One region of the Paenibacillus sp. FSL H7-0357 genome, then DNA from elsewhere that is predicted to be linked to it. Evidence: a T-box and tRNA genes for the amino acid it is inferred to sense, from the RefSeq annotation. Region 1 holds a T-box; the other holds one or more tRNA genes.

The links. The T-box of region 1 lies ahead of H70357_RS27230 (arginine--tRNA ligase). A T-box ahead of a tRNA ligase gene usually reads a tRNA of that ligase, here a tRNA-Arg.
Region 2: it encodes a tRNA-Arg, which carries the amino acid that the T-box ahead of H70357_RS27230 (arginine--tRNA ligase) is inferred to sense. The anticodon was not compared.

The regions. Positions count from the first base shown of each region.
Region 1 is NZ_CP009241.1:6,162,905-6,166,309, reverse strand. It holds gene H70357_RS27230 (arginine--tRNA ligase) at 1-1,561, opposite strand, end outside; T-box leader at 1,650-1,871, opposite strand; gene H70357_RS27225 (YitT family protein) at 1,925-2,761, opposite strand; gene H70357_RS27220 (hypothetical protein) at 3,081-3,296, opposite strand.
Region 2 is NZ_CP009241.1:6,016,274-6,019,678, reverse strand. It holds rRNA gene H70357_RS26615 (23S ribosomal RNA) at 1-417, shown strand, start outside; rRNA gene rrf (5S ribosomal RNA) at 494-610, shown strand; gene H70357_RS26605 (AAA family ATPase) at 706-1,233, shown strand; tRNA gene H70357_RS26600 (tRNA-Glu) at 1,374-1,445, shown strand; tRNA gene H70357_RS26595 (tRNA-Val) at 1,527-1,602, shown strand; tRNA gene H70357_RS26590 (tRNA-Met) at 1,670-1,743, shown strand; tRNA gene H70357_RS26585 (tRNA-Asp) at 1,750-1,827, shown strand; tRNA gene H70357_RS26580 (tRNA-Gly) at 1,874-1,948, shown strand; tRNA gene H70357_RS26575 (tRNA-Arg) at 1,955-2,031, shown strand; tRNA gene H70357_RS26570 (tRNA-Leu) at 2,057-2,135, shown strand; gene H70357_RS26565 (response regulator) at 2,629-3,405, opposite strand, start outside.

The sequences.
Region 1 (3,405 bases):
CCATTCCAGCGGCTTTACTGAGCACACTGCCCGCACGCGCATAGGTATACATCAGGTATACGCCGGTATTGCCGGAAATCTCGGTCGCCTGCTTGAAATCAAACACAATCTCCGTCCCCAGATTGAAACGCAGCAGATAGTAACGGATTGCAGCTGTGGCGATCAGCCGGCTGGACAGGCCGTTTTTGTCGGAGCGGGTGGCTTCAATGGTGTTCTCCATGAGCTGGACCAGCTCGGTGACCTTGATGCCGATGCCCTGACGGCCGGACATGGCGTAAGAGGTTTTGCCGTCCGAGGTATCGATCCCCAGTTCAGCGGCGGAAGCCGGACTAAGAGAAACCACGCCATAGCTTACATGATGAAGCTTCCCGGCTTGCCCGGCATATCCCAATACCTCTAAAGCCTGCTTCACCATCGCCTGCGGATACTCCTGCCGGTAATCAATGACGTTAACCACCATATCTGCCTCTCCAAAAGGCATCTGCTGTCCACTTGGACCCGTCGTCCAAACGCCTGCATTAAACTCGCTGTAGGAGAAGTTTTTGTCCAGCAGTCCGAATTTCCAGAGATGATAGGCGATGTCCTTGGCGGTGTAGGTCAAAATCCCGTTCGAGCGCACCAGCACCTTATCTTTCTGATGTTCCTCTGAATCCGCCCCTGTGCCTTCTGTTGCCGATTGCTTCAGAATCCAGCATCCCGCCAGCTTGCCCTCGGTTTCCTGAACAAAAACGGCTGTCTGTTCCAGCAGCGCAAAAGCAGAGGACCAAAATCCCTCTTTTAAAATACTGCTCTCCCACACCAGCAAATCGTAGGTGATGCCGAAGTTTTTCATTTCCTCAACATGTTCTCTCACAATCCGTTCAGCCACAAGGCTGCCGAGCCAAGCGGTATTGCCGTTTCCTTCTTCCAATGCGTGGAGAATCTCCGTCCGTTTATGGATCGTCTCAGGATGCAACGCATATTCCTTATTGATTCCGGCGTAGATATCCCAGCAATAATCACCGAAGCGGACATGATCACCTGCGAGCGGCACATTCATTAGCCCGACCACCGTATCTGCCAGCTGATTGCCAAGGTCATCCACATAGTTGTGAACTTCCACGTTGTAACCTGTTTTTTTCAAAATCCTAACCAGCGCATCTCCAATACAGGAGTTTCTCAGATGTCCAATATGCATTGATTTGTTTGGGTTTACAGAAGTATGCTCAATGATCACCTTATTCCCGTTCCCTGGCGGCAGCTCAAAGCTGTGATTTGCCCACTCCTGCCAATCCACGTACATATTGATGAAGCCCGGAGCCGCAACCTCGATTCGCTGCAGCAATCCCTTGATCGCCTCCTCTTGCCCAAGCTCCGCTGTGATCAGCTCGGCAATAGCCATTGGGGCCTTGCGCAGGACTTTGGCCAGCTGCATGGCAATATTGCTGGAGTAGTCGCCGAAATCCGGATTAGCGGGCTGTTCAAGATCGATGGTTAAATGTTCTGGTGCGGCAGCGCTCAGGCTGCTGAATACCTGCTGGACGCTTTGTTCCAAGCTTGTTCTGATAAGTTGGCTTAACACGGGATGAACCTCCTTTAAAATTCTTGAAGCAGATTTGCGTTACATGTACTTAGCGGGCTAAAAAACATCAAAAAAAGCCCACGTCTCTAAAAGAGACGAGGGCTTTAGCGCTCGCGGTACCACTCTTGTTGCTAAACAACTTGGTTTAGCCACCTTACAGGTTAACGGTCTTCAGCCGGGGCTTCCTACTATCAGTTCAGAAGTCCATCTCCCGGGTGCGCTTCATTAACTGGCCTGTACCGGCTCTCACTCTTCCGGCTCGCTGGGGACTAGGGTCCAAGGCAACTACTTTCCCGTTCATCGATTGTATATTGATTTTTATCAGTATAGCGAATTTATGGAATAAATCAATAGCCGGTTGGCTTATTTAGAAATATCAATAAATCCTTCACCAAACACGTCGCGTACATCGTGGATCGTGACAAAAGCATTTTTGTCCTCAGCCCGTACGATTTTTTTGAGCATGGAAACTTCCTGCTTACTAATTACGATGTAAAGGACTTCCTTTTCTTCGCCGGTGTAATAGCCGTATCCCCGGAGCACCGTTACTCCGCGGTCCATAATCTCCGTAACCCGTACGGCAATGCTGTCATAGTGTGCCGAGATGATGGTCACCGCTTTTTTAGGATTCAAGCCCTCGATAATGAACTCCATGGCTTTGGTTCCGATATAGAGGATAACGAACGTAAACATCATCTTTTCGATACCAATGACGAAGGCGGACAGTGCGGCAACGATAAGGTCAAAGAACAGCAAGGCATAGCTGATATTCCAATCCCAATATTTATTGGCAAGACGAGCCAGAATTGTCGTACCTGCAGTCGTGCCGCCGACCCGGATGATCAGTCCAATCCCGACCCCGGCAAACAGACCCGCGAAAATAGCGTTAATCACCGGCTCATCCGAAGCGATCTGCCAGTTCTTGGTCAAGTACAGGAACAGGGAGTTAAAGGCAACAGCGATGATGGTATATCCCGTCGTTTTTTTATCCAGCAGCTTATAGCCGATGATCAGCAAAATCCCGTTCAAGATGATGCCGACCAGCGCAGGAGACCATTTCAGCAAATAATACAGAATGATCGATATTCCTGTCACGCCACCCTCACCAAAGTCATTGGGAATCACAAATAAATTGACTGCCAGCGCAAAAATAAATGCCCCGAGAAGCAGCATAACCATATCATGTACTCTTTTGTTCATACGATATACCTCCATGATTTTTAAAGCTCACACAAAAAAGCGATTAAAGGAAAAAATCATCCTTTAATCGCTTTGTAGCAAACATAAGTTGCGCAGCTCTTTTGATACTTTAATCATAACAAGCCTTATATGGGATGTAAATGATTTTAATTCAAGTAAGGAGTCCCGTTTCAATCGGAAGTGGGCGCAGCGGTAAGATCCTTAATATCCGTTGAACCAAAGATAAGCAGCGCAATTACAATGACCAGCAGGATCCCCCCGGCAAAATCTTCACCGTCAAAATTGTCCATACGTGCTAGGCCTCCCTTTATTCCTCCACTCAAGAGTTGTCTGATTTTTTCTTCAAAGCGGCCATGATCTCGTTCAAGGTCAGGCTGCTGTTGTCGTTGAGAAAGCTGACCAGTTTATCAACGTTGCTGTCGCTCAAATTGCCAAGTGATTTATATTTGCCAACCAGGCTGACAAGAAGCGAAGCGTCCGTGAACATCTGGACAGAGTCTACCTTTAACTTGCCTGATAAAAGAAGTGCAGCCACTGCAAACTCCAGCCCCTTTGGACTTTGCGTTTTAGGGTTTGCCGGTTGTTTTTTTATGCTCGTTTTCTTTCCTTTTCCAGGAGGGGGCATGGACTCCCTTCTTCCGTAT
Region 2 (3,405 bases), 150 kb from region 1:
CACATCGACGGGGAGGTTTGGCACCTCGATGTCGGCTCATCGCATCCTGGGGCTGAAGTAGGTCCCAAGGGTTGGGCTGTTCGCCCATTAAAGCGGTACGCGAGCTGGGTTCAGAACGTCGTGAGACAGTTCGGTCCCTATCTGTCGTGGGCGCAGGAAATTTGAGAGGAGCTGTCCTTAGTACGAGAGGACCGGGATGGACGTACCGCTGGTGCATCAGTTGTTCCGCCAGGAGCATGGCTGAGTAGCTACGTACGGACGGGATAAGCGCTGAAAGCATCTAAGCGTGAAGCCCCCCTCAAGATGAGATTTCCCAATTAGTAAGACCCCTTGAAGACGACGAGGTAGATAGGTTGGAGGTGGAAGTGCAGCAATGCATGGAGCTGACCAATACTAATCGGTCGAGGGCTTATCCAACAGTAAGACGCAGATTTGTTTCGGATTCAGTTTTCAGGAATTAAGGTTCCTGAAGCATTTACGCTGTAAATGCCCGTTTGGTGGCGATAGCGGAGGGGTTCCACGCGTACCCATCCCGAACACGACCGTTAAGCCCTCCAGCGCCGATGGTACTTGGACCGAAGGGTCCTGGGAGAGTAGGACGCCGCCAAGCACAGAGACCACTGTTGATTTAATCAGCAGTGGTCTTTTGTTTATGCTACGCTTTGCCAATACTAGGAATGGAAAGAACTCAAGGGGAGACCATTAATGATCATATGGATTAATGGGGCGTTTGGATCGGGAAAGACGGAAACGGCTTATGCACTAAACCGCAGAATACCACAGTCTTTTGTGTTCGATCCGGAGAATGCAGGATATTACATCCGAGAGAGCATTCCGCACGAGATTTCCCAAGATGATTTTCAGGATCATCCTCTTTGGCGCGAAATAAACTATTCCATGCTAAAATACATAGACTCTCAGTACAGTGGAACTATTATTGTACCTATGACCATTACGGATTCCGGCTACTTTATGGAGATTGTTGGCAGACTAAGGCAAGAAGGCGTGGAGGTTCATCATTTCACCTTATGTGCTTCCCAGGAGACGCTGCTTAGAAGATTGAATAGCCGGGGGGACTCTAATAACTCTTGGCCCGCCCAACAGATTGAGCGATGTCTCAAGGGCCTTGGCCAGGAGATATTTCAATGCCACCTGAATAATGACCAGTTGACAGTTGAAGAGGTAGTAGAGGCTATAGCGTTGCAACTGGGTATCACCCTGTTACCCGCATAATTTCAGCTCTAATTATTGCAGATTAGCTAGCTTGAAGATCTTACTGAAAGAAATAAATTATAAAATCCTTATAAACTATTGCTATATAGTCTTATAATTGATATAATACTTTTTGTTGTCACAAAAGATAACTTTATTGTGGCCCGTTGGTCAAGGGGTTAAGACACCTCCCTTTCACGGAGGTAACATGGGTTCGAATCCCATACGGGTCATCAACTTTTTATCGAATTTCGCTGATAAAGATTGCTTTTATCAGAAGAATGTGTTAAGATCATTAAGTTGCTTCTTTCATTGGAGGCTTAGCTCAGCTGGGAGAGCATCTGCCTTACAAGCAGAGGGTCGGGGGTTCGATCCCCTCAGCCTCCACCAGAGGATTCCTTAAATAGCGGAATGTTGTGCTTCTGGGAAGATCAAAGAAATAAACACTTTTTACTGACGCGGGGTGGAGCAGCCCGGTAGCTCGTCGGGCTCATAACCCGAAGGCCGCAGGTTCAAATCCTGCCCCCGCAATTATTTGGAACCGTGGTGTAGTTGGCCTAACATGCCTGCCTGTCACGCAGGAGATCGCGGGTTCGAATCCCGTCGGTTCCGCCATTTATGGCACCGGGTTAGAATCTCAGCAATATCATACATACTGTGTGCGGACGTGGCTCAGCGGTAGAGCATCGCCTTGCCAAGGCGAGGGTCGCGGGTTCGATTCCCGTCGTCCGCTCCATAATATGCGCCCTTAGCTCAGCTGGATAGAGCGTTTGACTACGAATCAAAAGGCCGGGAGTTCGAATCTCTCAGGGCGCGCCATTTTTAATCTAATAATTAAATATACGCCGGCGTGGCGGAATGGCAGACGCGCTCGACTCAAAATCGAGTGGGAAACCGTGGAGGTTCGAGTCCTCTCGCCGGTATTAGCTAAAAGGCTTATGAAATTGTGGTTTACACAATTTCATAAGCCTTTTTTATATATTTTGATTGTCTGACTTATCGTTTTTGCAAAAAGAAACTTTTGGTCTCAATTTGAGATGGGCTTAAGGTTTGCAATTGTTAAATAATCACTATGACCGAGCCATTCCTGAACATCCTTAATGCAGACCCCATTGCATCATATTGAGATAGTCCAGGTAGTCCTTACAGTAAGAATCCTTGCAGAAGTGTCATCTTATCCTATTGTTGTTTAAGACGCAGTAGCAGTTCGTAGAAAGCGTCTACCAGTGGCAGCGCCCGCCGGCTTGCCTTATTCTTTGATCGACCCATCGCAATCGTGATTAACTTTCCATTAAGCTACCTTTCACAAATGCGCTGGGCAGGGCACCCGGAATAATCACCGGCGCATCCGCAGTCCTGTGGGTGCACCAGTGATTGACTGGAAAGCAGGAAGATGATAATGAGCAGCGGCGGCTTTTATCCCAATTCTGTCTGTGAATAATTCAGCTTGTATTCCTTGGGACTCATCCCTGTGTATTTGGAGAACACATGAGTGAAATAAGCAGGTGTCTCAATACCGACTGCTTCCGCGACTTCAAATACTTTACTCGCCGGATTCCTGAGTAATTTCTTGGCCATTTCAATCCGGTACTTGTTGATCGCGTCGATGATGGACTCGCCGGTTACTTTCTTGTAAAGGCGGCTGAGGTAGCTGCTGTTGATATGGATATGGTCCGCAATAATCTGCAGATTCAGGTTCTGGTTGTAATGCTCTCTTATAAATTTCTGGCATTCTATAACAATGTAATTGGGCTGCTTGTCATTAAATGCCACTGCCCTCGAGCAGCTTCGAATCAAGCGCTTTAAGGTGTCTGCCAACAACTGAATGCTCTTGCTCTCCTGGATTTGCTTATAAACCATGGATTGGCTTTCTTCCAACTCCGGTGCGAAGGGGTGGCTGGCGCTTAGCAAGCGGAAACAGTATGAACCGATAAGCAGACAAGCCACCTTTACATTCTCAATCGGCTCTTTGATACTCCTGTAGCTCTCAAGTAACTGATCCAGTTGTTTAATTGCCAGATCACTTTGTCCTTGTTGCAGATATTCAACAATTTGCTCTGCGGCATGATGGGGAGGAGCTCCGGGAGTGAGTGTCTGGTTAGTATGAGGCATATAAACAGCCACATAATTATCGCTGTAAAAGCTGCCTTGCAGCGCTTCTCTTGCCTCACGGTAAGCCTTTGACAGCGTCAG